Regions from separate parts of the Clostridium aromativorans genome, predicted to be linked through region 4. Evidence: riboswitches for the same ligand, from Rfam matches in the RefSeq annotation. Region 4 holds a riboswitch; each other region holds the start of a gene.
What was found. Region 4 has a riboswitch for cobalamin ahead of LN736_RS13145 (ABC transporter substrate-binding protein). Riboswitches for the same ligand answer to the same signal wherever they lie in the genome.
Positions count from the first base shown of each region.

Region 1 (8,411 bases), on a different contig from region 4:
CCATATTATATTCTGCTCCTGAAGCTGCCCTCAATAACAGCGGATATGGCCACAGCTTATCTAATATACAAATTGGCCCAAAAATATCTTTCTGCAGAAATGAGTGTATTTCTAAGCATATTCTATATCTTCAGCCCGGCTGTATTTATAGATTCGGCCCTGTGGGGACAGGTGGATTCATTTTTTACATTACTCGTTGTACTTTCACTATTTCTGCTGTCAGAAGGGAAAACTGCACTTTCTTCAGTATTTTTTGCCAGCTCGGTACTTATGAAACCCCAGGGAATCATCTTCCTTCCCGTACTTTTCTTTGAACTCATAAGGAAAAAAGATTTGAAAATATTTATAAAATCGGTAATTTCAGCCGGAATAACTGCCCTAGCAGTGATAATACCCTTTTCCGCCAGCCAAAATATAATGTGGATCTTTAAATTATACTCAAATACCATATCGGAATACCCCTATGCTTCTGTGAACGGATTTAATTTCTTTAACTTGATGGGAGCAAATTATGAAAACAGTTCAAATACATTTCTAATATTCAGTTATAAAATCTGGGGATTGGCCGCAATCATTACAATTACAGTGCTTTCCTGGATAATTTATATCAGACGGAAGAGCAGAACCCTGGCCTTTTCCTGTGCACTTGTTCAAATTTCTGGAGTCTTTGCTTTTTCCACAGGAATGCATGAAAGATATCTGTTTCCAGCTACTGCACTGTGCATTTTGGCATTTATATACTTGAAGGATAAAAGATTCCTCACACTGCTCATGGGGTATACCATAACCATCTACGGCAACATATACTATATACTCTTCGGAACATTAAACCGCATGAATTCCAACTCCCACAGCATAATAACCGACGGAATATCTCTGCTAAATGTGCTTTTGTTCTTCTATCTCGTAAAAGTGCTCATGGACAGGGACAAGCAACTTCCGGCAATAGTGAGCAAATTGTAAACAAAATGGCATTGTTCAAATTCAATTTACATTTGATAGGAGTTTTTTAAGAACTTTTTAAGATTAAAAGGCAAGAATTGATATAGGAGAAACCAATAAAGGTATGGAAAGGAGTAAACATTCATATGGACATTAAAAAAGCAGTAATTCCTGCAGCAGGATTGGGTACAAGATTTTTACCAGCTACAAAGGCACAGCCCAAGGAAATGCTTCCTATAGTAGACAAACCAACTATCCAGTACATAGTTGAGGAAGCAGTGTCTTCTGGAATTGAAGAGATTTTGATAATTACAGGTAAAAATAAAAGATCCATCGAAGATCATTTTGATAAATCAGTTGAGCTGGAAGATGAGCTTGAGAAAAACAACAAGACAGATTTGCTGAAGCTGGTCCAAAACATATCAAATATGGTGGATATATATTATATAAGGCAGAGAGAACCCAAAGGACTAGGACATGCCGTAAGTCTGGCTAAGAATTTTATACAGGATGAACCCTTTGCGGTCATGTTAGGAGATGACATAGTTGACAACAGAATACCCTGCCTCAGGCAATTGATAGACTGCTACGAGAAGCACAGAGGATCAATTTTAGGAGTTCAGCCGGTAAAAAAGAGTGCAGTTTCAAAGTATGGCATCGTAGACGGGACAAAAATAGGTGACAAAATTTACAGAGTAAAAAGTCTGGTAGAAAAACCTGATGCCAAAGAAGCCCCCTCAAATATGGCAATTTTAGGGAGGTATATAACAACTCCTAAAATATTTGAAATCCTAGAAAGGACAATACCGGATAAAAACGGGGAAATACAACTGACAGATGCTTTAAGAGCTCTTGCAAAAATAGAACCCATGTATGCCTACAATTTTAAAGGCAGAAGATATGATGCCGGAGATAAACTGGGATTTTTGGAAGCAAACATATACTATGCCCTAAAGAGACAGGATTTGAGAGAAGATCTAATTGACTACCTGAAAGACATAGAAGAAAAAGACATATAAAAAAATAAACCTACTGTATTAAAGTGCAAATGCCGAATTTAGTGGATTTCCGGTATTTGCACTTTGACAACGCAGACATGCAATTTTAAATTTCAAAGGAATTAAATGCCTGCAGGAATCTGTCAACATCTTCTTCAGTGTGTTTTACATTCAAAAATACAGCTTCAAATTGTGAAGGTGCAACATAAATGCCCTTTTTTATCATATGGGTGAAGTATTTCGCAAAAATACCTGTATCACATTTTTTGGCATCGCTGTAATTTTTCACTTTGGAATCCTCTGTGAAAAACAGTGCAAACATGGCACCGCACCTGTTTATCACTACAGGCAGTTTTTTCTGCTCAGCTATATTTCTCACTCCATCTTCCAATTTCTTTCCCAATTTTTCGAGATGTACATAGTACTCAGGATGATCATGAAGCTTTCTCAGCGTTGTAATTCCCGCAGCCATTACAAGGGGATTTCCAGACATGGTACCTGCCTGATACACAGGTCCAAGAGGCGAAAGCTTTTCCATTATATCTTTTCTTCCGCCGTAGGCTCCACAGGGAAGACCCCCTCCTATGATCTTAGCCATAGTTGTAAGATCAGGTTTTATTTTATAGATGCTCTGGGCACCCTTATAGGCAACCCTAAATCCACTCATCACTTCATCAAATATGAGAAGAGCCCCATTTTCATCACACAGTGCTCTAAGTGATTTCAAAAAATTCTCATCCCCTGGAATCACACCCATGTTGCCTGCCACAGGTTCCACTATAACTGCAGCTACGTCACTGCCCTGCTGCTTAAAAATATCTTCTACACTTGAAATATCATTGTACTGGGCTACCAGAGTATTTTTTATACTGTCCTCAGGCACACCTGCACTTCCCGGAATACCCTCCGTCATAACTCCAGAACCTGCTTCCACCAGAAAATCGTCAAAATGTCCATGATAGCAGCCGGCAAACTTTATTATTCTATTTCTTCCCGTATATCCCCTGGCAAGCTTCACGGCACTCATAGTAGCCTCTGTTCCGGAATTGACCATTCTAAGCATTTCCACATTATCCACAGTAGTGCATATATATTTTGCAAGCTGAAGTTCAAGTTCTGTAGTGGCACCAAAAGATATGGCCCTTTCACTGGTATCTTTTATGGCCTTCACCACATCTTCATCACAATGGCCCAGTATCATGGGTCCCCAGGAACAGACAAAGTCTATATACTTATTTCCGTCTTCATCGTATATGTAAGCCCCACTGCCGCTTTTTATCACAGGCGGATTCATCGGCACATCCTTAAAGGCCCTCACCGGACTATTGACTCCCCCGGGCATATATAATTTGGACTCGTTGAATATATCATCGTTTCTCATTTTAATCTGCCTCCTCATTGACAAAATATTTTATTTATAAGTTTCATGTATTCTTTTTCCCTGCCTTCAAGCTTTCCCTCTTTTAAAACCTTTATGGCCCTATTTATATACACCTTGGCGGTGCTCTCTATCATAGTTTGTACAAGTTTTTCATTGTCCTTGGTATATCTTTTATTTTTGAAGGTCTTTATCCTCTTTTCACATATCCGGCTGCCAAATTCCTTTATTTTCTGTATTTCAGGAGAAATCTCATCCAGGGACCGCCACTTCAAAAACTCATCTATGTGCTCATCTATAATATTCCTGCACTTTTCCATTTTTTCTTTTCTCATGATTTTATTTTTCTGATCAATAGCACTTATACGGTCTATATCATACAACTCAACATTTGAAAATGTCATTACATCCCTGTCTACATCCCTTGGCACTGCCAGATCAAATATAAGCAATTTTTTATCAGGAAGTTCATCCTTTGAAATTACTGTATGAGGTGCAGACGTACAGCTTATTATGCAGTCCACATCTTTATAATAGTCCTTTCTCCGGTCAAAAGTTATAAATCTAACCCAGCTGCATTTTTTATATAGTTTGTCCACTTTATCCAGATTTCTAACTGCCACGTATACAATTTCCGTACTCAAAGAATTCAAATATTTAAGAACAAGCTGTCCTATTTCGCCAAAACCCAGCAGCATATATTTTTTCATCTTTCTCTTTTCTGATTCTCTCACCACTATGGAAGGAACCGATACGGGTATCTTATATATTTCACAGGTGTTTTTAAATTTTTTGCCGCAGGTTACAGCACTCTGGAACAGCCTCTGAAGCTGTCCTCTAATGGTTCCAGTTTTAAGAGCAGCACTATAGGCGGTTTTAATTTGTCCCAATATCTGATCCTCGCCCAAAATTTTGGAATGAAAACCACAGCTCACCTTCATGAGATGTCTGATTGCATTTTTATCCTCTACATAGAATATATAGTTCTCAAGCTCTCTATCCCATCCCAGGCGATCAAATACAGCACAGATCAGATCTTCCCTCTGTAAATCAGAGTTCACGTATATCTCCGTTCTGTTACAGGTACTTAAAATCAGCACATTTCCTGTAACATCATATATGTCCCTCAATTTGTCTACAAGCCTTGCCGGTATAATGGAAAACTTCTGCCTTATTTCAATATCACATTCACTTTTCACTCCAATAAGTTGTATAATTTTTATCACCTCCATTTATAAAAATGATCCTTTCAACCAAGCTGGCAAAAGGATCATTTACAATCAGATATAATTACACATTACCGTAAAAGTAACTCATTAATATACAGCCCCCCCTATCGCCTGTAGAGTTAAAGGTGCAAAGCACAGGCAGGTCTTCTGACTTAAGATTCATCATCTAAAATACGCCTTCCCAGTTTCCAAGTGGCTCATATAAATTAGATTCATCTAATACAGCTACAGGATAGCTCAGGACTTTCACCTGATTCCCTTTTAATCAATCATATCAAACCCGTACTTATTATCAAATTTTACTTAATTATAACATTATTATAGAAAGATTCAACTAATATACACAAACTATTTTACAGTACCTTTCAAATCATATAACTGCTGGGAATTCATTTCCATTCCTCCAAATCCATTCTTTCCCAAATTCTCATTTTCTGCGCTGCTGTCTTCCCTGGCTTCACCGGTTTCATTTGTATCGGTAGATGTGGTATTTTTCCATTGGCTTTCTGGAACAAGTTTGCCGTTTTTCTGAACCCAGCTCATTATATCCTGTGAGTCCCTTCCCATTCCACCTGTGAGTACATATCTTATTTCGCCCTTTTTCACCAGCTCTTTGAACTGATTCAAAGAAAGTATTTTGTCAGAGCCCGAGAACCCTCCCAGAGGCATTATACTTTTACCGCTCTCGATTATCATGCCAGCAGCAGCGTTGGAACTGGACGCCACAAGAGCATATCTTTCATTTTTAACATGGCTGTCAAGGAATTCTATCAATTTTTTATTTTCACTAGAATATCTGCTGTTATTTCCTCCCGCAGTCCCCATTCTGAAATTTCCGGATCCGGTGTTCGACAAGAGCTCCAATCCGGCAGCAGGCATGCTCCCGTTTACGCCATGGGTTACAGCAGCTGCAGATCCCAGAAAAGGTGTTACAAGTATTCCTACAAAAGCAAGGCTGGCAAGTACTTTTGCAAAATTTATATTTCTTCCAAGATTCAAATCATGCTTCTTTATTATCCTGTAAATTACAAGAAGCACAGAGGATGCAAAGCTCAATACAGCTGCAGCTATTATCATGCCTTTAGCTGCCGCAGGTATGGAAGAATAGAAATAGGATAACATCATCAGATGAAGTGCTCCCTCTACAATAAAGGATATCGGCAGCAGCCACGCCTTTATTCCGCCTTCCTGCCTATACAGCTTCCACATAGAAACAAGACCTATGCCGGACAAGGCTGCAGCAGGAGGTGCCATCATTGTCAGATAGTACTGGTGAAACAGTCCTTTAGTATAGCTGAAGTATATGAATTCCGGTAAAAGCCACAGCATCCACAATGCCAAATCCAATTTTCTTCTATTATCAAAAGGAAATCTCAGCTTTTCCACTATTGCCGCTGCAATAAATCCCAATATGGACAAAGGCAGGAACCACACTATCTGATCGGACAGCACATTTTTGGAGAACAATCTTGTAATACCAGCCTCAGTCTGACCGCCAAAATTTCCTGAAAGCCCACCATTTCCGCCGGGTCCGCCATTTCCCCGTCTTTGCTGCATTCCTTCCCCATTCTGCCCTGCTCCCTGGGGCATCTGTGCCGGATTCACCCCATTTTTCTGGGAGCTGCCTCCCTGAGAACTGCCATTTTGCTGGCTGCTGCCCTGAGAGCTGCCTCCGGAGCCTCCAGGGAATCCACCCGGTGCCTGCATCATTCCACCGCCCTGGCCGCTTCCATTTGCTCCTGAGGTCACATTCTGCGTATCTGAAGAATTTCTGTTTCTCTGAAAGTAAGCCATATTTCCTCCCTGTCTGTTTCCGCCAGGTCCGCCGCCCATACCTCCACTGCTGCTGCTCAGCCTCTCAAGTCCATTGTGTCCAAATATAAGCTCCATAACGGTGTTATTAGTACTGCTGCCTACAAAAGGCCTGTTCTGAGCAGGAACCAGATCCACAACAACTGCCCAGAAAAAAGATACTACAGCAAGTACAACAGTACTTATGACAAGATGCTTTAACCTCTTTTTCAAAGGTGCGGCAGCAGAGATCAGATAAGTAATATACAGGGCAGGAATAACCATATAGGCCTGGAGCATCTTTATGTTGAACCCCACACCTACAAGGACAAGACTTATAAGAAGATACTTAAATCTGCCTTTTTCTGCCGCTCTGGATAAAAACATGCAGGCAAGAAGCAGCGTCATCACCAAAAGATTGTCCACAGTGTTATTCCTGCTGGTTGCTACAAAAACAGGGGTTATTGCAAGACACAGCGCAGAAATAAAGGCTGCAGCTTTTCCAAAAGATCTCTTAACCATATAATACAAAATCCCAACGGATATTACTCCTGCCAGAGCCTGTGGAAGCAGTATGCTCCATCCACTGAACCCAAATATCTTGGCAGATAAAGTCTGTATCCAAAAACCCAGGGGAGGTTTGTCAATAGATACAAATCCCCCTGGATCAGAGGCCACAAAAAAGAAATTCTTGAAATTTACGAGCATACTTTTTACACCTGCTGCATAGTATTCATTTCCGTATCCTTCCACACCTAAATTTGCAAAATTCAATACTGCAGATACGGCCATTACTTCAAATAAGGCAAGTTTTTCTTTTGTAAATTCTATCTTTTTCATAATTTCACTCCTCAATTAAACACCCATAATTTATATGACACAAAATTTATCACCTGGGCTGCAAGCGTTATAACTACCTTTGATACATATACATTAAAATTAAAACTGTCTATCAAAAATTTCATAAGCACAACTGTTACAAAAAGAGATAACACATTTACCAGAACAAATTGTATTACTTCGCGGACAATATTTTTATCCGGATTATCGTATTGAAAAGTCCATTTCTTATTGAATACAAAACTATTTATCACCCCACAGCTGTAGCCTATGATCTGGCTTACAGTGTAATATAACCCAACTACACTCTGACACAGGGTAAATACCAGAAAATCTATTATGGTATTCAACACACCGGTGGTAGAAAATCGGCTCAATAATTTAAGTCTTCCATTGAAAATAGAATCCATGGTTTTGATCAGCTGATTCATATTTTTCTACTCACCTCTTTTATTTACTATGTTTTCAATAATATAATTGGGTCTTCCCCTGCATTCATCAAAAATACGTCCTATATACTGGCCTATTATACCTATACAAAATAGTACAATTCCAAACATAATCAGATCAACGGATATTAGAAATTGAAAATTTATCAGCTCCAAGCCCTTAGCTGCAGAATTTATAAGGCCCATTATAAGCATGATTATCCCTATAAAAAACGATATTCCCCCCAAATAGCCTGACATTACAAGGGGCTTGTAGGAAAAAGAAGTTATACCGTCAAAGGCCAGTTTGAACATCTTTTTAAGAGGATACTTGGTATCTCCTGCAAATCTTTCCTGTCTTATAAACTCCACGTAGGTCTGCCTGTATCCAATCCAGCTGACAAGTCCCCTTACATACCTGTTTTTTTCCGGCAGGGAATTTAAAACATCACATACTTTCCTGTCTATAAGCCTGAAATCTCCGGTATCCACGGGAATGTCAATACTGGTCATGCTCTTTAAAAGCCTGTAAAAAACTCCTGCTGTAAGTTTTTTAAAAAAAGATTCACCTTCTCTTTTAGCCCTCTTTCCATACACAACATCATATCCCTGTTTCCACTTTTCAATCATCTCAGGTATGACCTCAGGTGGATCCTGGAGATCAGCATCTATTACAATAACCGCCTCTCCTTGTGAAACTCTCATACCTGCAGTTATAGCCGGCTGATGCCCAAAGTTCCTGGAAAAGTTAACAAGTTTTATATTCTTATCTGTACTGCATATTTTTTCCGTCTTTTCACGAGTC
Region 1 is NZ_JAJJPB010000004.1:47,437-55,847, forward strand. It holds gene LN736_RS05320 (glycosyltransferase 87 family protein) at 1-963, shown strand, start outside; gene galU (UTP--glucose-1-phosphate uridylyltransferase GalU) at 1,089-1,961, shown strand; gene hemL (glutamate-1-semialdehyde 2,1-aminomutase) at 2,047-3,321, opposite strand; gene hemA (glutamyl-tRNA reductase) at 3,336-4,550, opposite strand; cobalamin riboswitch at 4,668-4,846, opposite strand; gene LN736_RS05340 (glycosyltransferase family 39 protein) at 4,896-7,178, opposite strand; gene LN736_RS05345 (GtrA family protein) at 7,190-7,609, opposite strand; gene LN736_RS05350 (glycosyltransferase family 2 protein) at 7,616-8,411, opposite strand, start outside.
Region 1: another riboswitch for cobalamin. It lies ahead of hemA (glutamyl-tRNA reductase); the one in region 4 lies ahead of LN736_RS13145 (ABC transporter substrate-binding protein).

Region 2 (8,411 bases), on a different contig from region 4:
GAATACAAGAAAGCAAAGAATTTGTATTTAAAAGGTGTAATACACATGGCTAAAGGTGATTATTTAATTTCACAACAATTTTTTCTATCAGCTAATGGGATATTTATTAAAAATAATAAATATGAACAGATTATAAAGACTTTTATTAATTTAGGTAAAATTACAATGAAATTGAAATCTTACCATTCTTCTTGCAGTTATTTTCAACAGGCGGAAAATGTATATAATGAAAACAAAATTGAGAATGATTTTTTAGTGGGAGAAATATATTATTATATAGCATGTGCAAATTTTAAGTTAGAAAATGTAGAAAAAGCCATAAACTATTCCTATTTGGCAAAAGAAAAATTTAATCAAATGGATAACAAAAAAGAATATGCTAATACACTTTTTCTGCTAGCTGAAGAATATAGTAAAAAGGGAGACATAGATAAAGCTATAAAATATTCTAAAAATGCATTAGAAGTGTACAGAAAATTGGATGATGCTATGAATGTTGCCAAAATTGAAAATAACTTGGGAAAACTATTTTATCAGTTTGACAACATTGAAGAATCTTTTATTCATTTAAATAAGGCGAAAGAATTGAGAATAAAGCTGAAGGACAGAGATGTCGTTACAACACTGGTGGATATATGTGAAAATTATATAAAGCTAAAAGACATTGAGAATTCAAAAAAAGTTCTCGATGAGATAATGGACAAAGTAGATGAGGGGAATAGCAAAACTTTAATATATTATTATTTGCTGAAGTTCAGAATAGATATGCTTGAGTCTAATAAAAAAGAGGCAGAAAATACTTTGATCATGGCATTGAATTTTGCAAATAATATGGATTATATTGAGGAAGCTGCTAAAATATCAATAATGTTAGGAAAATTTTATATAGAAAATAATTTAAATAAAGAAGCTGCTAAATATTTAAATGAAGGTGTTGAGAATTTTAAAAAAATAGGATTATTAAAAGATTCTTAAATAAAAATAGGTGAGAATTATGGAGATACTTTCTACTGGACAAAAAATTAAAAGAGCCAGGATATATAAGGGATATACCTTAAAAAGGTTATGCGGTGATAAAATTTCCGTTTCAAAGATGAGCTGTATAGAAAATGATAAAATAAAGCCTGAACAGTGGATTTTAAAATTTGTATCAAGTAAGCTTGAACTCGATGTTGAATATTTAAAACAGGATGTCAGAAGTCAGATAATCAAAAATATAGATGACATATCTAAAAATTCTCCTGGAGAAAATTATGAAAAATTACTTCAATATAATTTAAAATTTGCGGATAATTACTCTTATAGCGATATATGCTTTGTTATAATGCATATGCTTTTTAATCACTATCTGGATGAAAAACAATTTGGAAAGCTGCAGTTTATAATTTCAACCTATTATGATTATCTACAGAAATGCTTTTCCAATGAAAGAAATTCAATTTACTATATGGATATTGCCAGATATTTTTATGTGTCCGGAGAATTTTCTCAAGCTATAAATTATTATGACAATGTAATTCGGATTTGTGAAGAGGATGGATGCGGTGAATATCTATTAAAAGCTATGTACTATAAGGCTACCTGTTATATTAATTTGAAGTATTATGACAAGGCATATGAACTGGCGATGAAAATTGTAAATTTAATGGATTCAATGCAGGAGGATATAGAAAATGTATGTATTTATCAAATGCTTGCTATACTTTCATTAAAAATGGACATAAATAAATTTAGTAAGTATGAAAAAAAAGTATATGAACTCTGTGAAAAAAATTTAAAGAATAAATGTGAAGCAATGTTTGATTATGCCCGTGTACTGTTTAATTTAGGGGAGAAAAATAGGGCGTTGAGTTATGTGGATGAATCATTGAGAATATATCCTAAGGATAATATAAAGGAATTAGTACATTTTATGCTTATGAGTACAGATATATTAATAGATAATAAATTCTTAAAGAGGGCATGTATTACATGTAACAGAGCTTTAGATTATGCTATAAATTTAGACGATATAGCTTTTATAGAAAGGGCATATTATTACAAAGCTTTGATATTATTAAAAGAGGGAGACTTTTCAAAGGGAGAAATGTGTATGAATCTTTCTTTAGATAATCTTCTCAAATTTGGAACCAGCAGAGAAATATATAAAAGATATATGGAAATGGGAGAGATGTATTATAAGGTAGGTAATGTGGAGGAATCTGTTAAATATTTTACCTTTGCTATAAATCTAAAAGAAAAATATAAATTTTTGTAATTGTTAATTATAATGAATGGTATATGCAATATTAAAATAAAAAGGAGGGATTGTGTAGATACTTATTTATAAGGTTTGCACAATATTGTTATGGATATAAATAAGCTTACAGTAAAGGCCCAGCAGTCAATAAATGAAGCACAACTTATAGCTGTAAGACATAATCATCAGCAAATAGATGTAATTCATTTATTTTCAGCGCTGGTATTTGAAAAAGATGGATTGATTCCAAATATATTCGGAAAGATGTCTGTAGACGTAAAATCTCTTGTAAATGAAACAAAGAAGGTTCTGGATAAAATGCCGAAGGTATTGGGAGAAGGTGCAGAGAGCAGCTCTCTTTATGCTACCAGGAGGTTTGAAGATATTTTTGTAAAGGCAGAGAGTATAGCTAAGAACTTTAAGGATTCCTATATAAGTGTAGAGCATTTAATGTTGAGTATTATGGAAATTCATTCTCGAGATGTGGATGAAATATTGCAAAAATTTAACATAACGAAAAATGGTTTTTTAGAAGCACTGTCTCAAGTTAGAGGAAATCAAAGAGTTGATACCCAGGATCCGGAGGGAACTTATGAGGCTTTGGTTAAATATGGAAGAAATTTAATTGAAGAAGCGAAAAAGAACAAACTGGATCCTGTTATAGGTAGAGATGACGAGATCAGAAGAGTGGTAAGAATACTTTCGAGAAGAACTAAGAATAATCCTGTACTCATAGGAGAACCGGGGGTTGGGAAAACTGCCATAGTGGAAGGACTGGCAGAGAGGATTATAAGAGGCGATATACCCGAGGGACTTAGAGATAAGATAATATTTTCACTTGATATGGGAGCACTGATTGCAGGAGCTAAATTCAGAGGTGAATTTGAGGAGAGATTAAAGGCTGTATTAAAAGAGGTACAGAAAAGTGAGGGAAAGATAATACTTTTTATAGATGAAATTCATACCATAGTTGGAGCTGGAAAAACGGAGGGGTCCATGGATGCAGGAAATCTCATAAAACCAATGCTTGCAAGAGGGGAGCTTCACTGCATAGGTGCCACTACTTTTGATGAGTATAGGAAATATATAGAAAAGGATAAAGCACTGGAGAGAAGATTCCAGCCGGTTGTAATAGATGAGCCGACTGTGGAAGATTCCATTTCCATACTGAGGGGACTTAAAGAAAAATTTGAAATATACCACGGCATAAGAATTCATGACTCTGCCATAGTGGCAGCGGCGAAACTTTCCAGCAGGTATATAACGGATAGATATTTGCCAGACAAGGCTATAGATCTAATTGATGAAGCCTGCGCCATGATAAGAACTGAAATTGACAGTGTGCCGACTGAGATGGATGATGTGAGAAGAAAATTATTTCAATTGAAGATTGAAAAAGAGGCATTATCCAAGGAAAAAGACAATGCATCTGTGGAAAGACTTAAAACAGTGGAAAAAGAGCTGAATGATTTAAAAGACAAGGATAATGAACTGACAGCTAAATATGAGAAAGAAAAGTCCAATATAACTGAAGTGAGAAATTTAAAAAAGCAGCTGGATGTCGCGAGAGGCCAGATTGATAAAGCAGAGCGAGAATATGATTTAAATAAAGTTGCAGAATTAAAATATGGAGTCATACCTGAACTGGAAAGTAAAATAAAAGCTGAAGAGAATCTTATAAAAGAAAATAATGAAAGTGCTATGCTAAAAGAGGAAGTTACAGAAGAGGAGATATCACAAATAGTATCCAAATGGACGGGGATACCTGTATCCAGATTGGTAGAGGGAGAAAGACAAAAACTTGTTAAGCTGGAAGATGAACTTTCAAAAAGAGTCATAGGTCAGGAGGAAGCTGTTAAGGCGGTTTCTGATGCTGTAATAAGGGCAAGGGCAGGAATGAAGGATCCAAAGAGGCCCATAGGCTCATTTATATTTCTGGGACCTACAGGTGTAGGTAAGACGGAACTGGCCAAAACTCTTGCCAGGACTTTATTTGACAGTGAGGAGAATATAATCAGAATAGATATGTCGGAGTATATGGAGAAGTATTCTGTTTCCAGGCTTATAGGGGCTCCTCCAGGATATGTGGGTTATGAAGAAGGAGGCCAGCTTACGGAAGCAGTTAGGAGAAAACCCTATAGTGTAATATTATTTGATGAAATAGAAAAGGCACACAACGATGTATTTAATATATTTCTTCAGATATTGGATGATGGAAGACTTACAGATAATCAGGGCAAGGTAGTGGATTTTAAAAATTGCATTATAATTATGACTTCCAACATAGGAAGCAGCTATCTTCTGGAAAATAAAAGTGCTGTGGGAATAGACAAAGATGTAAGAGACAGAGTAATGAATGACATGAAGTTGAAGTTTAAACCGGAATTTTTAAACAGACTGGACGATATAATAATGTTTAAACCATTGAATACAGAGGAAATCAAATCTATAATAGACATATTTCTAAAAGATATAGAAAATAGATTAAAAGATAAAAACATTTATATAGAGATAACTGACAGGGCAAAAAATATTATAGCAAAAGAAGGATACGATCCGGTTTATGGAGCCAGACCTTTGAAAAGGTACATGGAAAATGTTCTTGAAACTTCTATTGCCAAGAAAATAATCAAGGGTGATATTTATGAAGGCTGTAATATAAGAGTGGATTATAAAGACAAATTTGAAATAGAAAAAATATAGGAAATTTGTTAAAATTAAATATTTAATTAGGTGTTATTTTAATAAGTAAAAGGAAAAGTTGAATACTGCAGTCCGCCGCTACTGTATGGAGGATGAAACTTTATCATGTCACTGGATGTATTGTCTGGGAAGACTAAGGAGTAAGATGAATCTGAGCCAGGAAGCCTGCCTAATATATATGTTGATTCCTTCGGAGGAAAGGGATATATATGTTGTGGGGGTATGTTTTTTGAAAAAGGATAATATATTTATTACAGGCTATGCAAAGCTTCCGAAGGGGATAACGGCAAGTCAGCTTTACGGTGGAGAAGTTGTCATAGGAGTTATTGTAAATAGGTATTCAGGAGAAATACAGGATATAGAGTGTTCTTTTGTCACTGACACCGCAAAAAAATATGCCAAAGAATTGTTAATAGGAAGAAATTTGAATGATATTCGAGAAATTGTGTCGGATATAGAAGATAATTATTTTGGAATGGCTAAAAAATCTTTTATAGCGGTATTGATAAATTGTTATGAAAGGTATAAAATAATAGTAAAGAAAGTAAAGAAAAAAAGTTAATAATATTGCCATTTTATTATGGTATGAAGGCTAAACCTTTATATAAAATTAATAAAAATAACGGCATGAGTACATTTTTCAATGCACTTATGCCGTTTTTTGTTTTTCTATTATACATACCTAGATCAAAAAAGAAAGGAGAGTGTAAAGCATAAATTAAAAAATTTAATAAATAATAATTATGTTAATTATTTAATAAAGAAGGGGATAGTATGATTACGGATAGAATAAAAAACAAAGAACTTCTAAAACGTATAGGGACACCAAACGATGCTGCCCAACTTATCAAAGACGGCATGACTGTCGGAACCAGTGGTTTTACGTTTTCAGGTTATCCTAAATCAGTGCCCATAGCACTGGCGAAGAGGGTAAAAGATGGTGAAAAAATTAAAATCAATTTGTACACAGGTGCCTCTGTAGGGGATGAACTGGATGGAGAACTGGCCAGAGCCGGCGCAATTAAAAAGAGATTTCCATATCAGACACACAAGGATGTAAGAAATGCCATCAATGCAGGCAAAATCGATTACGTAGATGCACATCTCAGTATGTCTCCACAGATGGTGGATTATGGTTTTATGGGCAAAATCGATGTGGCGATAGTTGAAGCTGTCGGTATAACTGAAGAGGGTTATATAATACCAACTACATCTGTAGGGAATTCACCTACATATGTTAAAAATGCAGATATTGTAATTGTGGAGATAAACGAAACTCAGCCCACTTCACTTATAGGAATACATGATATATATGTTCCAGAGAAGCCGCCTTTTAGACAGCCAATACCTATAACTCATGCATCTGATAGGATAGGGACAGACTATATAGTGACAGATCCTAAAAAAATAAAGTGTATAGTTTTCAGCGATATAAAAGATAATATTAGAAGTGTAGCACCAATAAGTGAAACAAGCAGGAAAATGGCTGGAAATCTGATAGATTTTCTTGAAAATGAAGTCAAACAGGGAAGACTTCCTGAAAATCTGCTTCCACTTCAATCAGGAGTTGGCTCTGTTGCAAATGCAGTACTTGCAGGATTAAAAGAATCCAGATTTACTGATCTGCAGGTATATACTGAAGTTGCACAGGATTCAGTATTTAATCTCATGGATGAAGGCAAGATTTCAGTGGCTTCAGCTACATCTGTCTCTTTCTCTGAGGAGGGACAAAAAAAATTCTATAAAAAAATTGATGAATACAGAAAGAAGCTTATATTGAGGCCTCAGGAAATAAGCAACAATCCTGAAGTGATCAGAAGGCTTGGAGTAATAGCCATGAATACAGCTATAGAAGCGGATATATATGGAAATGTAAATTCAAGCCAGATAATGGGTTCCAGAATGATGAATGGAATAGGTGGTTCAGGAGATTTTACGAGGAGTTCATATATATCCATATTCACTACAGAGTCAATTGCTAAAAATGGTGAAATATCCTCAATAGTTCCAATGGTGCCTCACTGTGATCATTCAGAACATGATGTAGATGTAATAGTTACAGAACAGGGAGTAGCTGATTTAAGAGGATTGTCACCAAAGGAAAAGGCAAAAGTCATAATAGAAAACTGCAGTCATCCTTATTATAGACCTTTCCTTAAAGATTATTTTAAGAGGGCAAGTCAAGGCAAAAATATTCATACGCCGGTTTTACTTAAAGAGGCGCTGTCATGGCATGAGAGATTTGAGGAAACTGGCAGCATGAAATTTAAAACTGATAAATCAAGTCCAGAAGTATAGAGAAAGGGGTTAGAAAATGTTTAAGGAAGAAAAAGTTAATGAAGTAAAAGCCAAGAAAAAAGAATGGGAAGAAGGAACTCTTGGGAAAGCTCTTGGAAGATTTCCGGAAAGAAAGAAATCTTTTAAGACCACATCTGGCATAGAGGTCAAAAGACTTTATACACCGGAAGATGTACAAGGCATTGATTATAATGAAGAGCTTTCATTTCCAGGAGAATACCCTTATACAAGAGGCGTTCAGCCTACTATGTACAGAGGTAAACTCTGGACAATGAGGCAGTATGCAGGTTTTGCTACTGCAGAGGAATCAAACAAGAGATATAAATATCTACTTTCACAGGGCCAGACAGGACTTAGTGTAGCTTTCGATTTACCTACGCAGATAGGTTACGATTCAGATCATGAATTGGCAGAGGGAGAAGTCGGTAAAGTTGGTGTTGCCATAGACTCACTTAAAGATATGGAAACTCTTTTCGATGGAATACCACTGGACAAGGTAAGTACATCCATGACAATAAATGCTCCGGCTTCAATACTGCTTGCAATGTATATCGCTGTAGCAGAAAAACAGGGAGTAACTCCTGAAAAATTAAGGGGTACTATCCAAAATGATATTTTGAAAGAGTATGTGGCAAGGGGAACGTATATATTCCCGGTTCAGCCTTCCATGGGACTTATCACCCATATATTCGAATTTTGTTCCAAGAACCTTCCAAAGTGGAATACAATATCCATTTCAGGGTATCACATAAGGGAGGCAGGTTCTACTGCTGTGCAGGAAGTTGCATTTACAATTGCCGATGGAATTGCCTATGTGGAAGCTGCTATAAAAGCGGGTCTTGATGTTGACCAGTTTGCACCAAGATTGTCATTCTTCTTCAATGCGAACAATGGATTGTTCCAGGAAGTTGCAAAATTCAGGGCAGCAAGAAGAATATGGGCAAAAGTCATGAAGGAGAGATTCCATGCAAATAATCCTAAATCCCTGAAGCTCAGATTCCATACCCAGACAGGAGGGTGTACCCTTACAGCACAGCAGCCGGATAATAATGTAGTGAGAGTTACACTTCAGGCACTTTCAGCTGTACTTGGAGGAACCCAGTCCCTTCACACCAATTCGAAAGATGAAGCACTGGCACTTCCTACCCAGGATTCGGTAAGAGTTGCACTT
Region 2 is NZ_JAJJPB010000001.1:57,042-65,452, reverse strand. It holds gene LN736_RS00295 (helix-turn-helix transcriptional regulator) at 1-975, shown strand, start outside; gene LN736_RS00290 (helix-turn-helix domain-containing protein) at 995-2,257, shown strand; gene clpB (ATP-dependent chaperone ClpB) at 2,348-4,942, shown strand; cobalamin riboswitch at 4,954-5,129, shown strand; gene LN736_RS00280 (DUF3870 domain-containing protein) at 5,172-5,504, shown strand; gene LN736_RS00275 (acetyl-CoA hydrolase/transferase family protein) at 5,717-7,240, shown strand; gene LN736_RS00270 (acyl-CoA mutase large subunit family protein) at 7,257-8,411, shown strand, end outside.
Region 2: another riboswitch for cobalamin. It lies ahead of LN736_RS00280 (DUF3870 domain-containing protein); the one in region 4 lies ahead of LN736_RS13145 (ABC transporter substrate-binding protein).

Region 3 (8,411 bases), on a different contig from region 4:
TAATCAAAAAAATTAGCCTTGGGTCTTATGGAGATAAGTGGAAGTACCTTACCGTTTAATATACAACAGGTTACCTCGTCACCTTTTATATATTTTTCGATTATAATTTCCCGGTCATAATCAAGAGCTAGCTTTACGGCATCTTCTACATGCTTTTTTTCGGTTACTATACTTGTAGCTACGCTTGAACCACCGCAATTGGGCTTTACAACTACAGGATATCCCATATCATCTAAGTATTTATAGTCTATTTCATCTATTGAATTGATACACAACCATTTTGCAGTATTAATTCCTGTAGCCTTAAATATTTTTTTGCTTATATCCTTATCCATGCATATTCCGCTTGTTAAAGGACCACAGCCTGAATATGGTATATCCATGGTTTCAAATACAGATTGAATTATTCCGTCTTCACCAAATTTCCCGTGAAGTGCGATAAATGCAAAATCTATATCTTTTACTTTTTCAAAAGCATCACTTTTTTTATCTATAACGATAGGTTTTACCTCGTATTTATTTTTATCCAGATAGTTTATTATCTCTTTGCCTGAGTTTAATGAAACTTCCCTTTCTGAAGATATACCGCCCATTATAACCCCTATTTTCATATCAATTCCTCCACATTTATTATTTTACCTACTATTGAATTTTGATATTATTGTTCTCAATAATTATTTTATACATTTACCTTGTAAAATAAAGAACCACATTTGGTCTATTTTGCTTAAGCTGTGGTTTCATATAGGACACTACCCTTTATTTATATGCACAATTGTGTAAAATATATATAGGTGAGGTGAAATCTATTATGTTCTCTGATATGAAAATAAGGGATAATAAATTTGTATATATACAATTAAAAGATTATATTAAAAGTATGATATTGAAGGGATTACTTAGGGCAGATGAAAAACTTCCCTCTTCCAGAGAAATGGCTTCAATGTTAAATATAAGCAGAAATACGGTGATGTATGCTTATGAATTTTTACAGGATGAGGGCTTTGTTTATATAAAAAGAGGAAAGGGCACTTTTGTTTCAGACGTAAAGGTAAATACCCAGGGAAAATGGAATATAGATTGGGAAGATGAAATAAATGAATATGGAAGGCTGTCGGAAAAATTAGATATAATCAAACATGAAACAAAATGGAAAAGTGGAATGATATCTTTTAAAAGCATAGCTCCTGATGAAAATCTTTTTAATATAGAGGAATTTAAAAAATCCTTTTTAAACCGCATGTCCATAGAAGGAAAAAAAATACTGAACTATGGATATGCTCAGGGTTATAAGTTTCTCATAGAATATCTTCTCAAGTATATGGAGAACAAAGGTGTTAATACAAGTGGAAAAGATATAATTATAACAAATGGTTTTACTGAGGGATTTGATCTGGTGCTGTCTTGTCTTACAAACAGGGGAGATAATATATTGTGTGAAAACCCCACTCATAATACGGCTATTAAGATTATGAAATTACATGGACTCAATATAAAAGGGGTCCAAATTGGTAAAGAAGGTGTAGATCTAAATGAGTTAAAAGAAAAATTAAAGGAAGGAAAATTTAAAATTTCCTATTTTATACCTTCTTATCACAATCCTACAGGCATTGTAATGTCTCCCGAAAATAGAGCAAAGTTGTATAATATACTTAAAGGTTATAATATACCTATAATTGAAGATGGTTTTAATGAGGAATTGAGATATTCAGGTGCCCATGTGCTTCCGATAGCTGCTATTGCAGGGAAGGGTAACAGTGTCATATACGTAGGAAGTTTTTCAAAAGTCTTGTTTCCAGGAATAAGGATAGGGTGGATATTGTCAGATAAGGTACTTACGGGATATTTGGAGAGTGTCAAGCGGGCAAGAAATATACATACTTCTTCTCTGGATCAAGCAATTTTTTATGACTATTTGCAAAGTGGAGATTTTAATAAATACATCAAAAAAGCTAGAAGAATATACAGGGAGAAATATGAATTTGCATTGAAATGTGCAAAGAATTATATACCCAATAGGGAAATACTTGGTGAAGGAGGAATGCATATTTTTATAAAACTAAAGGATATAAATTCCAGGCAACTTTTAGAAAAATGCTGCGAGAGGAATGTTATATTCACTCCTGGAGATATATTTTATGTAGATGACAAGGGACAGGACACTTTGAGACTTGGTTTTTCAAGGGTGAGCAGAGAAGATATAAAAAAAGGTTTTAGCATAATTGGAGAAGAAGCTAAAAAGTTAGGAGGTATATGATGAGAAAATTATCGGATAAAACGCTTTACAGTGGAAACTGGATTAAATTGGAGGAAATAACTTATGAGGGAAAGAAACATGAACAGCTGAAGTGGGAAAGTATAGAGAGAACCAATACTACAAACACAGTTGTAATAATAAGTAAAATGGTTCCATCCAATAGATATATACTTATAAAACAGTATAGACCTACTATAGATAATTATGTTATTGGATTCCCGGCTGGACTTGTGGAAAGTGGAAGTTTACCTGAAAATGCATTGAGAGAGTTAAAAGAGGAAACGGGGTATACAGGAAATGTAAAATCTGTAGGGATTTCTCTGTATTCCAATGCAGCACTGTTGACGGACAAAGTAAGAGTAGTAAAAGTTGAGATAGATGAGAATTTAGAGGAAAATAAGAAACCAAAACAGAATTTAGAAGCAGCAGAAGATATAGAAGTAATTGCCCTGAAAAAAGAAGAGATAAAAAAATTTTTTTTAAAAGAGCAGGCTAGGGGAATTGCTGTGGCCATGGGTCCATGGTATGCTTTTTTTGGAATGGAGAATATATAATCAAAATTGAATTGGGAGTTTGTTTGAAATATAATCACAATTATGATATATTTTTAACATGGACATATTATAATTTGAAATTGCAGGTGTAATTTATGGAAGATTGGCTTTTAAAAAAAGATGATTATATTCCACCAGAAGATAAAGATAAATTTATAGACAAAAGTATTTTTTCTATATTACATCTATTATCTCTTATTAAAAGAAATAATAGAAATGAAAATAATCTCTTATACAATTTAAATCCCATAGTGAAATTGTCTTTTACTATTTTAAATATAATATTTTTATCTTTGTCCAAAAGTTTTCACTATGTATTTTTAATGGATGTATATTTTCTGTTGTTATTAAGCCTTTTGAATATAAAAGAAATAAAGAGAATACTGATTTTAAGTACAGCTGTTCCGCTGTTCACTGCTGTAATGCTCATGCCTTCCATGGTTATGGGCAATACAAAAAACAGCATTTTGCTTATACTAAAGGTAGTTGGAACTATAATTTCCATAAATACTCTATCCTATACTACCAGTTGGCATGATATAATAAAAGCACTGAAAAAGTTTTTTGTGCCTGATATTTTTATCCTAGTATTTGATATAACCTTGAGATATATTTACATTTTAGGAGAATTTGCTCTAGATATGTTTTATTCTCTTAAACTGAGATCGGTTGGAAAGAACAGCAACAAATATTCTTCCATTTCAAAACTCATGGGAGGTTTGTTTTTAAAGTCCAAGGAAATGGGAGATGAAATGTATTATGCCATGGAATGTAGAGGATTTACAGGAGAATATATATCTCATGTGAAGTTCAAGTTTAAGTTTGTTGATTTCCTATATTCAATAGTAAATATTTTTATAATAGGCATGTATTTTTACATAGCTAGGATGAGGTTAGGATGATAGAATTTAAGGATGTATCTTTTAAATATAAAGATGAAGAGGTGCTCAAGAGTATAAATGTTAAAATAGAACAGGGAGATTCAATAGCACTTATAGGTGCCAATGGCAGTGGAAAGTCAACTTTCTTAAAGTTATTGAATGGGATGATATTTCCTATGAGTGGAAGTTACTATTTTAATAATATACAGATATCTAGGAGTAAATTGGAGGATAGTAGTTTTTCTAAAAAGTTTCACAAAAAAATGGGATTTGTATTTCAAAACTCTGATGCGCAGCTTTTCTGTTCCAATGTATATGAAGAAGTGGCCTTTGGCCCAAGACAAATGGGAATGGACGAGGCTGAAGTAGAAAGAAGAGTGGAAGATTGTTTAAAACTCTTGAATGTAAAAAATTTACAAGACAAAGAGCCATATAACATAAGTGGAGGGGAAAAAAAGAGGGTGGCCATAGCTGCTGTACTTGCTCTTAACCCGGAAGTGCTGGTTTTAGACGAGCCTATGAGTGGCATAGATCCGAAGGGTAAAAAGTTTTTAAATAATTTGTTTATAGAGTTAAATAAGGCAGGAAAGACCATAATATGTTCTACACATGATTTTGAATATGTAAAGGGGCTTTTTAAACGTGTACTGGTATTTTCAGAAGATCATCATATAATAAGAGATGATGTTTATAATAAGGTAATTGAGGATAATGATTTTTTGATAAAATATAATATCAAGTAATCAGTTGACATGGAAAGTGGAATATAATAAACTTAAAACTATAATATAAAATAGATTCTAGGTGCCTTATATATAGGTGAAAAGGGAATGCGGTTAGAATCCGTAACAGCCCCCGCTACTGTATTTGATTATGAATTTTGACTTTTAACTTTAAAAGTAAGAGCTCAAAATAAATATGGATCATAAGCCAGGAGACCTGCCTAGTAGTTGTTTTTGCTTTCGGAGGGAAAGAACTTTTAGTATGTTTAATCTTTCAGTGTAAGCTGAATTTTTATGTTAAAAGCGATGAGCTCTAGAACTCATCGCTTTTTATTTAAATATATATTTTAATAAAAATAAATTTTTATTTTATTTAACAGGTTTAGAGGAGTGGTTATGATGGCGAAAATTATGATCCAGGGAACGGGTTCTTCTGTGGGTAAAAGTATAATTGTCTCTGCTCTTTGTAGGATATTTAAACAGGATGGATATTCAGTATGTCCATTCAAATCTCAAAATATGTCGTTAAATTCCTATATAACTCTGGATGGCAAAGAGATGGGGCGTGCCCAGGTGCTTCAGGCTTATGCTGCAGGACTGCAGCCTGAGGCTTATATGAATCCAATATTGTTGAAACCAACTTCGGATAAAAAATGTCAGATAATAGTAAATGGCAGGGTATATGGTAACAGCACTGCCATGGAATATCACAACATGAAGCTGGAATTTAGGGACATGCTTAGAAATCATTTTAAAAAAATGGAAGAAAGTTTTGAAATAATAGTGATGGAGGGCGCAGGAAGTCCTGCAGAAATAAACTTAAGAGATAGAGATATCGTGAATATGGGCATGGCTGAGATAGTGGATGCACCGGTGATTTTAGCCGGTGATATAGACAAAGGAGGAGTATTTGCCTCTCTTGCAGGGACTATGCTGCTTTTTGATGAAGAGGAAAAGAAAAGAGTTAAAGGTACAATAATAAATAAATTTAGAGGGGATATAGATATACTAAAACCCGGTCTTAATATGTTGGAAGATATTATTAAAGTTCCCTGCATAGGAGTTATACCATATTTTAATCTGGCACTGGAAGATGAAGATGGAGCTGTGGAATTTAACAGGAAGGTTACAGCACCTATAGATATAGCTGTAATAAAATTGCCCCATATTTCTAATTTCACAGATTTGGATGCACTGAAAAGTGAAGAGGATGTTTCAGTGAGATTCATAACTTCTGTAGAAGAATTTGGGAACCCTGATTTACTTATAATTCCGGGCAGCAAAAATACTATAGAAGATTTGATAAAAATTAGAAAGTGTGGACTTGAAGCCTGTATTAAAAAATACAGTGAAAGCGGAATTGTAATAGGGGTTTGTGGAGGCTATCAAATACTTGGAAAGACCATAAGCGATCCATATAAAACAGAAACTGATATGGGAGAAGTAGAGGGAATGGATCTTCTGGATATAGAAACTGTATTTGAAAAAGAAAAAGTAACCACAAGGATAAAGGCCATAAGCAATATTGATTTCCCTTTTATAAAAGGAAATGGATCCTTAGAAAGAAGAAAATTGGATGTCTATGGATATGAAATTCATATGGGCATATGCAAATATGGTGAAAATGCAAAGCCGCTGTTTAGATTTACGGAGAAAAATGGAGAAAAAGTCAATATAGAAGATGGAGCTGTAAACACAAGACAAAATGTATTTGGAACTTATATACACGGCGTTTTTGATGCCATTGATTTCAGAGAATATATTTTAAATAAAATAAGACAAAATAAAGGCTTGAGTTATAAAAAGTCCAAAGTATATGAAGATCTTAGGGAAGGCGAGATAGAAAAACTTGCTGGTATAGTGAGAAAAAATCTTGACATAGATAAGATATATGCCATTATGAGTGTAAATAGATAATGGATACAAAGCTTGTACAGTTACTTACAGTAATATTAGAATGGGGGGATTGATTTGTCTATTTCCCTTATAAGTATAAATATGATAGATCTTTTTGCAGCAGTTATAGTGGATTGGATATTTGGGGATCCACATTGGTTTCCGCATCCCGTTATATATATAGGGAAACTTATATCCTATTTAGAAAAAAGAGGAAGAAAATTTTGCAGGAAAAATGGTACTTTAAAAGCTTTTGGGGGTTTGATAGTTTTAGTAGTGGGAGCTGTAAGCTTTTTGGTTCCATTTGCTGTGCTTATGCTTCTTGGAAAGCATATGGTTTTATATCATATAGTAAATGTATTTATTATGTGGACAACTATTTCCGCCAAATGTCTAGCTGTGGAAGCTAAAAAGGTATATTATTCATTGAAGGAAGAGAATATTGAGGATGCAAGATTAAAGCTTTCCTATATAGTGGGTAGGGATACATCTAACTTAAACAGTGAGGAGATAATAAGGGCAGATGTGGAAACGGTGGCAGAAAACACTTCCGATGGAGTTATAGCCCCGCTTATATATGCAGCCGTACTGGGAGCACCTTTTGCTATGCTCTATAAAGGTATAAATACTATGGATTCAATGCTTGGTTATATGAATGAAAAGTATAGGTATATAGGATTTTTTCCCGCTAAGATAGATGATCTATTCAACTTTATACCTGCAAGAATTACGGGATTGCTGATGTGCATATCATCTTTTATGATAAATGGCAGCCCAATGAAAGCTTTAAAGATTATGATAAGGGATAGAAAAAATCACAAGAGTCCAAATTGTGCTTATCCGGAAGCCGCCGCAGCAGGTGCCCTGGGAGTTCAGCTTGGCGGTACGAATGTTTATTTTGGTGAAATAGTGTATAAGCCTACTATAGGAGATAAGCTTACAACATTGAATTTTGAACACATAAAGCATTGTATAGATCTCATGTATTTTACAGAAATATTCATGGTGATTTTAATTGGAATAATACTGATTGTGCTGAATTTGAGCTATATTTAAAGATCAAGATTGGGATTAGGATGTGTTTATATGGAACATGGTGGAGATATATATACAGAAGGACTTTTGAAGGGAAAGGAGCTTTTGGATTTCAGCTCAAATATAAATCCTTTAGGCGTACCGGACAGTTTTAGAAAAAATATAGGTGAAGCACTGGAAAGTGTGGAAAAATATCCAGATGCTGAGTACAGAAAATTAAAGTGTAATATAAAGAGGTATTTGAAATTTTCAAAGAATTATTTTGGAAATTCTAGATATGATGGAGAAAATGTCATTGATGATAGAGATATAGTCTTGGGAAATGGGGCTGCTGAAATAATAGATCTGGCCATAAGCTGCTTTAAAAGTATATGTATAGTAGTGCCTTCTTTTATAGAGTATGAGAAAGACGCACTGAAATGGAAGTGCAGTATAAGCTATTCCAATTTGACAGAGAATATGGATTATGATTATCAGGATATTAAATCAAAGATTAAAGATGCGGAGGCTCTGATCTTGGGAAATCCCAATAATCCCAATGGTGTGATAATAGATAAGAGCAGATTTCATGAAATTGTAAATTTCTGCAGTGAAAACCACAGGACAATAATTATAGACGAAGCATTTGTGGAGTTTACAGGTAAAAGGAACTGTAGTTTTTTAGAGGAAATGGAACAGAACAGATGTATTTTTGTCGTGAGGGCGCTTACAAAATTTTTTGCACTACCTGGAATAAGAATGGGTTATGGGCTCTGTAGAGACAGGAAATTGATGGATAAAATAAGAGCTAAACAAAATCCCTGGAATATAAATTGTTTTGCAGAGACGGCAGGTAAATACGTATTGAGGGATAAATCTTATATGGACAGCTCTCTTGAATGGATTGAAAATGAAAGAAAATTTATGATGGACAATTTGAGTAAAATTCACATAATAGAAAAAGTATATGATACATTCAGTAATTTTATACTTTGCAGAATACAGGGTGTGAACTGTGAAGAACTTTATAAAAGATGTCTGGAGAAGGGTATACTCATAAGAAAATGCAGCAATTTTAAAGGTCTGG
Region 3 is NZ_JAJJPB010000010.1:45,492-53,902, forward strand. It holds gene LN736_RS09355 (D-alanine--D-alanine ligase) at 1-611, opposite strand, end outside; gene pdxR (MocR-like pyridoxine biosynthesis transcription factor PdxR) at 812-2,257, shown strand; gene LN736_RS09365 (NUDIX domain-containing protein) at 2,257-2,811, shown strand; gene LN736_RS09370 (energy-coupling factor transporter transmembrane component T) at 2,907-3,713, shown strand; gene LN736_RS09375 (energy-coupling factor ABC transporter ATP-binding protein) at 3,710-4,435, shown strand; cobalamin riboswitch at 4,478-4,653, shown strand; gene LN736_RS09380 (cobyric acid synthase) at 4,814-6,331, shown strand; gene cbiB (adenosylcobinamide-phosphate synthase CbiB) at 6,413-7,366, shown strand; gene LN736_RS09390 (pyridoxal phosphate-dependent aminotransferase) at 7,397-8,411, shown strand, end outside.
Region 3: another riboswitch for cobalamin. It lies ahead of LN736_RS09380 (cobyric acid synthase); the one in region 4 lies ahead of LN736_RS13145 (ABC transporter substrate-binding protein).

Region 4 (8,411 bases):
ATCAGATTGAAACGAGAGAATTGGTTAAAGTTGCTGTAAGTGGTTGGCTTGGAACTGCGATGGAATTTATGGATTTTCAATTATATTCTCTTGCGGCAGCTATTGTTTTTAATGAAGTGTTTTTCCCCAATTCAAGTCCTGCCATGGGTTTAATAATGTCTATGGGAACGTATGGTGCTGGATATGTTGCTAGGTTGATTGGAGCATATATATTTGGAAGAATTGGTGACAAAATGGGACGTAGAACTGTTCTTTTTGTTACTATAACTCTTATGGGACTTGCGTCAACATTGATAGGTTTCTTGCCTACTTATCAAAAAGTTGGTATATTAGCGCCGATTGGATTAGTTGTATTACGAATCTTTCAGGGTCTAGGTGCTGGAGCAGAAATAAGCGGTGCTGGTGTTATGGTTGCTGAGTTTTCTAAAGTGAAAAACAGAGGTTTAATTGGTAGCTTAGTTTGTTTAGGAACTTCATCTGGAACATTATTAGCCAATTTAGTTTGGTCGATTATTTTAATGAATGTTAACGAAAACGATTTACTTACGTGGGGATGGAGAATTCCGTTTTTTGCTTCCTTTGTTGTCATGATTGCAGCAATTTTAATTAGAATTTTTGTTAAAGAGAGTCCGGTTATGGCGGAGAAGAAAAAGCTGCTTTTAAAAGAAAGAGAAGAAAAAGAAAAAAATAGTAAACCAGTTAAGGTTAAGAGAAAAGGAAAGAAGAGTTTTGCAATTGCCTTGGGATTACGTTTTGGACAAGCTGGCAATAGTGGTATTTTGCAAACATATCTAGCAGGTTTTATTGTCACTGTTCTTTTAATGCAAAAAACTGTTGCAACTAATGCCAATATTATTTCATCTTTAATATCTTTTATGACTATTCCTGTAGTTGGATATCTTGGTGATAAGTTTGGAAGAAGAAAGCTGTATATGATTTTATCATTTGCTATGGCAGTTTATGCGATTCCAATGATGATGATGATTAATTCAAAGAATGTTGTTGTACTGACTATTGCACTGGTAATTGGTTTGAATGTTGGTTGTCAAGGAATATTTGCTTTAGAAAATGTAATGCTCAGTGAATTATTTGGATCAAAAAATAGAGTGACTTTAGTATCTCTTGCTAAAGAAATAGCAGGTGTTATAGCTACTGGTTTTGGTCCTTTAATTGCAGCTAGCTGGGTGTCAGCAGTTTCAGGAAGTTGGCTTCCAGTTGCTATAATGCTTATTGTTTTCTCTTTAAGTACATTTTTTAGTTCTTATGCTTCTGAAGATGTTACCGGAAGAGATTTAAATGATTTAGATGATGCAATGTAGTTTTGTGTTTAAAGTTTATTAATCAAATGTGGGTTTAATTGCATGCTTGTTGTTAAGTCTTCTTATATAGTGAAACCTTTACATAATAAAATGGTATAGTCACAATTAAGTCATCCTTTACTGATATTTTTCGACTTTTTAGCGAAAATAGTCGGGCAAAGTGATGGCTTATTTTTGATATTGATAATTTTTAAATCATTTTGCTGTTTATAAACGTTATATAATATAGAAAAGGTTTTTGCAGGTTGTTTAGGAGGATACAGGATGGTTCGTGAGACCAGGTTACTACAAAAAATTGAAAATGAAGATATGGCTTATATGGATAAGCTGATTGCTCTTTATTATCCGGACATATTCCGATACTGTCTCTGGCATACGCCAAATCGCCAGACAGCAGAGGATGCCGCACAGGAAACATTTTTAAAGATGGCCCGTTATTTCAAAAAGTACGTACATAATGGAAAATTCAGAGCTTATATCTATAAGGTAGCTTCCAATGTGTGTATAGATATCTGGCGAAAAAAGAAAACAGAATCCCTGACTGAAGATCTGTCCTACAGGGAGCAGGGATTTGAAAAAGTGGAGGCTGATCTGGACTTGAAAGATTTAGTGCAGAAACTTCCTGAAAAACACAGAGAAATTGTACTTCTGCGTTTTGCACAGGATTTATCCTTGAGAGAGATTGCAGAGATAGAAAACATTCCACTTCGAACGGTACAGTCCCGATTGAGATCGGCACTGAAGCAAATTGAAAAAAATATAAAGTGATTCTTAGGCTCAGATGGAATTTGCTAATAAGGAATACTAGCCTTCGGATAAAGAAAGGAGAAAATGATCATGAATAAAAAATTGTGCTTGGATTTAAAAAAAGCCCTGAATGTACCTGTTGTGTATCATGGTGAACAGCTTGAGAAAGCCATCAGTCTGGCAAATAGTGAATATGAAAAGCACAGGTCAAGGGAGAGAATTGGATATGTGGAGTTTTTATTTCAACAGATTCCGTTTATGGGGAGGAGAATATGGATTTTCCAGGGTTCAATATTGATTCTTATGTGGCTGCTGCTCACTACTATTTTTCAGGAAGACTTTAAATATATTGCAGCCCGACACCTGCCGGATTTGCTCTGTCTATTTGCAATTTTCATAACTATGACCGGCTTGCCATTTTTGTGCAGATCTTATAGATACAAGATGCAGGAAGTGGAGACAGCTTCATTTATGTCAATGTCCGGATTATTATCAGCAAGACTCATTGTAATTGGTCTGGGTGACGGTATTTTCCTGCTGGCTGTTTCTCTTGTAACATTTAGCAAAGTGAGTATTTCCACTGCTTTAGTAATTTTTTATCTGCTGCTGCCTTTTCTGGTGTCCTGCTGCGGATGCATTTTCATCCTTCGGAGCAACCGCAGTCAGTACAATGTGTTTGCCTGTGAGTTTTTCTGTCTGCTCATATTATCGCTGCAGTTTCTGTTTCACACATTGGTGCCTCAAGCTTACCATCGGGCAGCTTTAACCGGATGGGTTGTGCTAAGTGTTTTTTTTGCAGCAGTTCTTGCCTTTCAGATATATAAGTTGATAGTGAAATTCAACAGGATCTGCGTTTGTTAAAATATCAAAGTATAGAGTTTAGATGTTAAATACTAAAAAAATCAAAGGGGTGATAAAAATAGAACTTGAGATATGTAATTTAACCAAGCAATATAAGGACAAAACTGCTGTGGACTGTGTGAACTTGAATGTATCACCTGGTGTATGGGGACTTCTCGGTGCAAACGGTGCAGGAAAGACCAGCTTGATAAAAATGATGGTAGGCATTACCGGTCCCACTTCAGGGAAGATACTATATGACGGAATTGAAATCGAGGTACTAAAAGAAGCCTATCGTGACATTTTGGGTTATCTGCCCCAGGATTTTGGTTTTTACCCTGAATTTACAGTGGTGGATTATCTGAAATATGTTGCAGCTTTGAAAGGACTCACCAAAAACCATACAAAAATAAAAATAGATGAACTGCTTCAGATTCTTACTCTAGCCGAAGTGAGGAAAAAGAAAATCTCCAAGCTCTCCGGAGGTATGAAAAGACGTGTAGGTATTGCACAGGCTCTTTTGAATGATCCGGAGGTGCTGATTCTGGATGAACCCACCAGCGGTCTTGATCCGGGAGAACGTGTGAAATTCCGCAAATTTATTTCTGAATTTTCCAGGGATCGAATTGTACTTATTTCCACCCATATTGTCTCCGATGTGGAATACATTGCCACCTGCAATGCCATCATGAAAGATGGAAAGATAATTTCAAAGGGAACTACGGATGAACTTGTGAAAACTGTTGAAGGCAAAGTATGGGAGAGCATAATACCTCCTGAACGACTTCCCTATTATGAAGGAGCTGTCCGTATTGTAAATATATTAAATGAAAAAGATGGAAATCTTTTCATCAGGTATTTGTCGGATGCCCCGGATATACCTGATTCAAAACAGGCCGTACCGCGGCTGGAGGATCTGTATCTATGGCTGTTTCCACAAGAGGAAACAAGAAAGGAGAAGATTTGACATGAGTATTTTTTATTTGGAATTGAAAAGGGTTCTGAAAACCCGTTCCACCTGGATTTTGCTGATAGCGGCCATTTTAATTTCTGGAGCCCTGGCCTATTTTCCCATATCCTTTGTCAATTACAATTATGTAAACGAGAATGGAAACAATGTTACAGTTTCAGGAATAAAAGCCGTACAGCTTATGAAGAAAACTACAGTTGAAGGGGATATCACACCGGATAAAATACAGAAGGCAGTTAAAAATTACCAGGAGGTTGCAAAGAAGTACGGAAGTATTTATAAGGATAATATTCCCCAGGACGTCCTTAATAAAAAAATACTTCCATTTCAACATATAATAAACAGGTTAGAGAATGTATATGCAGATCCACAGACCAAGACACCTGTGGATTTAAGCAAAATTTCTCCCGGGGAAGCGGCAGAAAATTTCTATAAAAAATACACCTGGCAAATAAAAAATAGAGCCATTCAGCCTTCAGCCCAGAAAAAAGCTCTTGCCCTCTATGAAAAAGTGGATAAGCCCTTCAAATTCACCTATGGTTTTGGCAGCAGCGATGCGGGAAGTTACCTCATCATCTTGCTCTTCTTGCTGGTGTTTTTATGTACGTTTATTACTGCCCCTATATTTTCTGCAGAATATCAGACAGGAGCGGACAATATACTCAGGTGTACCAAATACGGAAGGACGAAACTTGCTGTATCCAAGATAATTTCTGTTGTTCTGATCTGCGGCATAACCTCTGCGGTATGTATTTCCATTTTCCTTTTGGTTGAAAACAGTGTATTTGGGTGGGAAAGTTTAAAAACTTCAATTCAAAGTGTGGAAACCATCTGCCTTCCTGCTATAAATGTAGGTCAATTTGAGATGATCACTGCAGCTGCAGGTCTGCTTACACTTCTTGCCACTGTCAGCTTTACACTGTTTCTGTCTGCAAAATGTAGAAATACAGTGAATTCCATGATAATAGCCATTGTGTTCTGTCTGCTGCCTCTCATACTTTCCTCTATTTCAGGAAGCAATGCAGTGAACTGGCTGAGGATGATTCTGCCCTCTGGAGGAGTAGGTCTTGGAAACAGTTTCGGCATTAGCCTTGTAGAACTTAAATTTCTCACATTGGGATCTTACAGTTTTTGGTCGCCCTATGTAATGATCACCGCATCGGCTGCTGCCGTTCCGTTGTTTTTAATTCTTACAGTTTTATCCTATTGCAGGCATGAAGTGGCTTGAATTGAAGAAAAGGCTTTCTTGTAAAATTGATATTTTTGTTACTGCAAATATAAAGATATATGTGTTATAATTAAAAATATTAATAGATATTTAAAGAGATGATTTTTTACAATTAAAAAGGTTAAAAGTTACAGGTTTTAAAAAATTAATAGGGAAAGCGGTAAAAATCCGCTGCAGCCCCCGCTACTGTAAATAGGGATGAAATCATATATATTTGCCACTGGAAATATTTTTCCGGGAAGGTATTGAGATTAAAATGAACTATGAGCCAGGAGACCTGCCTGTAAATTTTTTGATAAATAAGCCTTCGGAGGGAAGTGGTTGTTTATATATGAATTTTGTTTGTATATAACCATAGCAGAAAAGGCTATGGTTTTTTGCTTTGGATTGCAGCAAGATTCTGACAAGAAGGCATCAAGGAAAACTAGATAACACCAGCTATCAAAAGTCAATAGGAAGAGAGGAATGGAATATGAAAAAGACAAAAATATTTTTATTGGTATTGGTTATTGTAATGGTTACATCTGTATTTGCCGGATGCGGCAAAAGTGTTAATAGTGAAAATGGCAGCAGCAATCAAGTCGATACGGAACAGAAAAAAATTAAATCGGCGTCTGAATATGGCGTGACACTTAATAAAACCAGTGTAGTATTTACAGATGCCAGAGGGAAAAAAGTAACTATAAAAAAGAATCCCAAAAGAGTTGTCTGCCTGTATAATTCTTATCTTGATATTTGGGACAGCTGCGGTGGAAAAGTAATAGGAAGAGTTCAAGAAGCTGAAGAAAAGCCTGTTAAAAATGCCGAATCTGCCCAGGTTGTTGGAACTCCAGGGTCTCCAAGTTTGGAGAAGATATTGGCACTGAAGCCGGATTTGGTCATAGCAACTGACGAGTTCAAAAATCAGGCAGCAATGGTACCGGTGTTGGAACAAAATAATATTCAAGTTATCGCTTTAGCTAATACCTATTTAAAGGATTATTATATGACACTGAGACTTTTTAGTGGAATTACCGGAAGAGAGGATTTGTATAAAGAACATATTGATGAGGTAAAGAAAAATGTAGATAAAATAATAACAGAAACTCCAAAGGATAAAAAATATAAGGTTTTAATAATATTTGCCACGGCCAAAGATATTACAGTCAGAAACTCCCATTCAATGTTGGGGGAAATGCTTAAAGATCTGCATACAGTGAACATATCGGATGCAGAGGCAAATTCATCTGAGGCAAAGGTATTTAGCATGGAAAAGATAATACAGGAGAATCCGGATTTTATATTTGTACAGACTATGGGAAGTGACAAAGAAAAGATAATGGAAAAGCTAAAGGAAGATGTGGAGGATAATCCGGCATGGAATTCTCTTTCTGCTGTGAAGAACAAAAGGTATATAATTCTTCCTAAAGATTTATATTTGTACAAGCCAAATGCAAGGTATGCCGAAGCTTATGAAGGATTGGCAAAGATACTTTATCCCCATGTATTCAACAAAACAAATTAAAAAAGCCCGCAGTTTTGATATGAAGGATATAAGGCTTTTTGACTGGAACAATTAATACTGAGGAGAATAGAAAATGGTTAAGGGCAATATAACAACTCAAAGGATTGGAAAAAGATTTATTTTATTGATTTTTATAGTTGTATCTATTATCAGTTTTTTTGTAAGTGTAGGGAATGGAGCCGTAAATATAGGTCCCAAAGAAATAGTGAATGCGGTATTCTTTGAAAAATCCACAGTAAATTATCAGATAATATGGAATGTCAGACTGCCCAGAACCATAGTGGCTGCTCTTGTTGGAACCTGCCTTGCACTGTCGGGATCCATACTGCAGGGTGTTATGAGAAATCCATTGGCGGGACCGAATATTATAGGAGTTTCCTCCGGAGCAGGACTTATGACACTGATAATTCTCATACTTTTTCCGGATTTTTATCATCTGGCACCTTTGGGGGCATTTGCAGGTGCACTGATGGCTACTCTTTTTATATATTTTTTAGCCTGGAGAGAAGGAGTAGCACCAACAAGACTGATATTAGCCGGAGTTGCCGTCTCTTCTCTGTTGGGAGCAGGGACAAATGCACTTATGACATTTTATCCAAACAAAGTGGCGGGAATTATAGGGTTTATGGTAGGAGGGCTTTCGTCAACTACATGGAAGCAGGTAAATACCTTATTTCCCTATGCCTCTGTGGGTATTATTCTACTTTTACTGATGCCCAACAAATTGAACATATTGATGATGGGGGATGAAGTAGCTACAAGTCTTGGATTGAATGTAGAAAGAACCAGGTTTGTCTTTATCGTGATCTCCTCCCTGCTGGCCGGAAGTGCAGTAAGTGTTGTAGGCCTTCTTGGATTTGTAGGACTTATAGTACCGCATATGACGAGGCTGTTTATTGGTTCGGATTACAGATATTTGCTTCCATCGGTTATTTTTACAGGGGCTGCTATGGTCATGCTGTGTGACACCCTTGCGAGAGTGATGTTTGCACCTATGGAGATACCTGTGGGAATTATAATGTCAGCTCTGGGAGCTCCTTTTTTTCTGTATTTGCTTAGGAGAAAGAGAGGGTATTGATATGGAATTGAAAGTTGAAAATCTAAAAGTGAATTATGGAAATAAGATAGTTGTAAAAGACATCAGTTTTGATATACATTCTGGAGAAATAGTTACAATTATAGGGCCCAATGGCTCCGGAAAATCAACTTTAATTAAGGCTGTAGGCAGATGTTTAAAACCTGCAGGAGGTAATGTATATTTAGATGGAACTGATATCAGAAATATGAATACCAGGGCCGTTGCACAGAAGTTGTCCATACTTCCGCAGATGAAAAACATAGCCTCAGATATATCTGTGGAAGAACTGGTGTCCTACGGCAGATATCCGCATTTGAAATTCAGAAGAAGACTTGACAGAGAAGATATGGATATAATAGATTGGGCACTGGAGAAAACCGGACTTGTCCCCTTGAGACAGAGGTTTGTTACAACCTTGTCCGGAGGAGAAGAGCAGAGAGCGTGGCTGGCCATGTGTCTGGCTCAGAGGCCTGAAGTACTTTTGCTGGATGAACCCACTACATTTCTTGATATATCCTATCAGATGGAAATTCTGGAATTAATAAAGGAATTAAACGAGACACTGGGCTTAACTGTGATCATGGTTCTGCATGATTTGAACCAAGCTGCAAGATATTCAGATACAATTGTTGTTATAAAGGATGGTAAGCTGTGGGACATGGGAATGCCGTATAAAATAATAAAAAAGGAATTGCTAAGAAAAGTTTTTGGAATAGAAGCTGACA
Region 4 is NZ_JAJJPB010000018.1:47,309-55,719, reverse strand. It holds gene LN736_RS13170 (MFS transporter) at 1-1,319, shown strand, start outside; gene LN736_RS13165 (RNA polymerase sigma factor) at 1,584-2,087, shown strand; gene LN736_RS13160 (hypothetical protein) at 2,157-2,927, shown strand; gene LN736_RS13155 (ABC transporter ATP-binding protein) at 2,986-3,873, shown strand; gene LN736_RS13150 (ABC transporter permease) at 3,875-5,104, shown strand; cobalamin riboswitch at 5,220-5,403, shown strand; gene LN736_RS13145 (ABC transporter substrate-binding protein) at 5,577-6,608, shown strand; gene LN736_RS13140 (FecCD family ABC transporter permease) at 6,682-7,686, shown strand; gene LN736_RS13135 (ABC transporter ATP-binding protein) at 7,688-8,411, shown strand, end outside.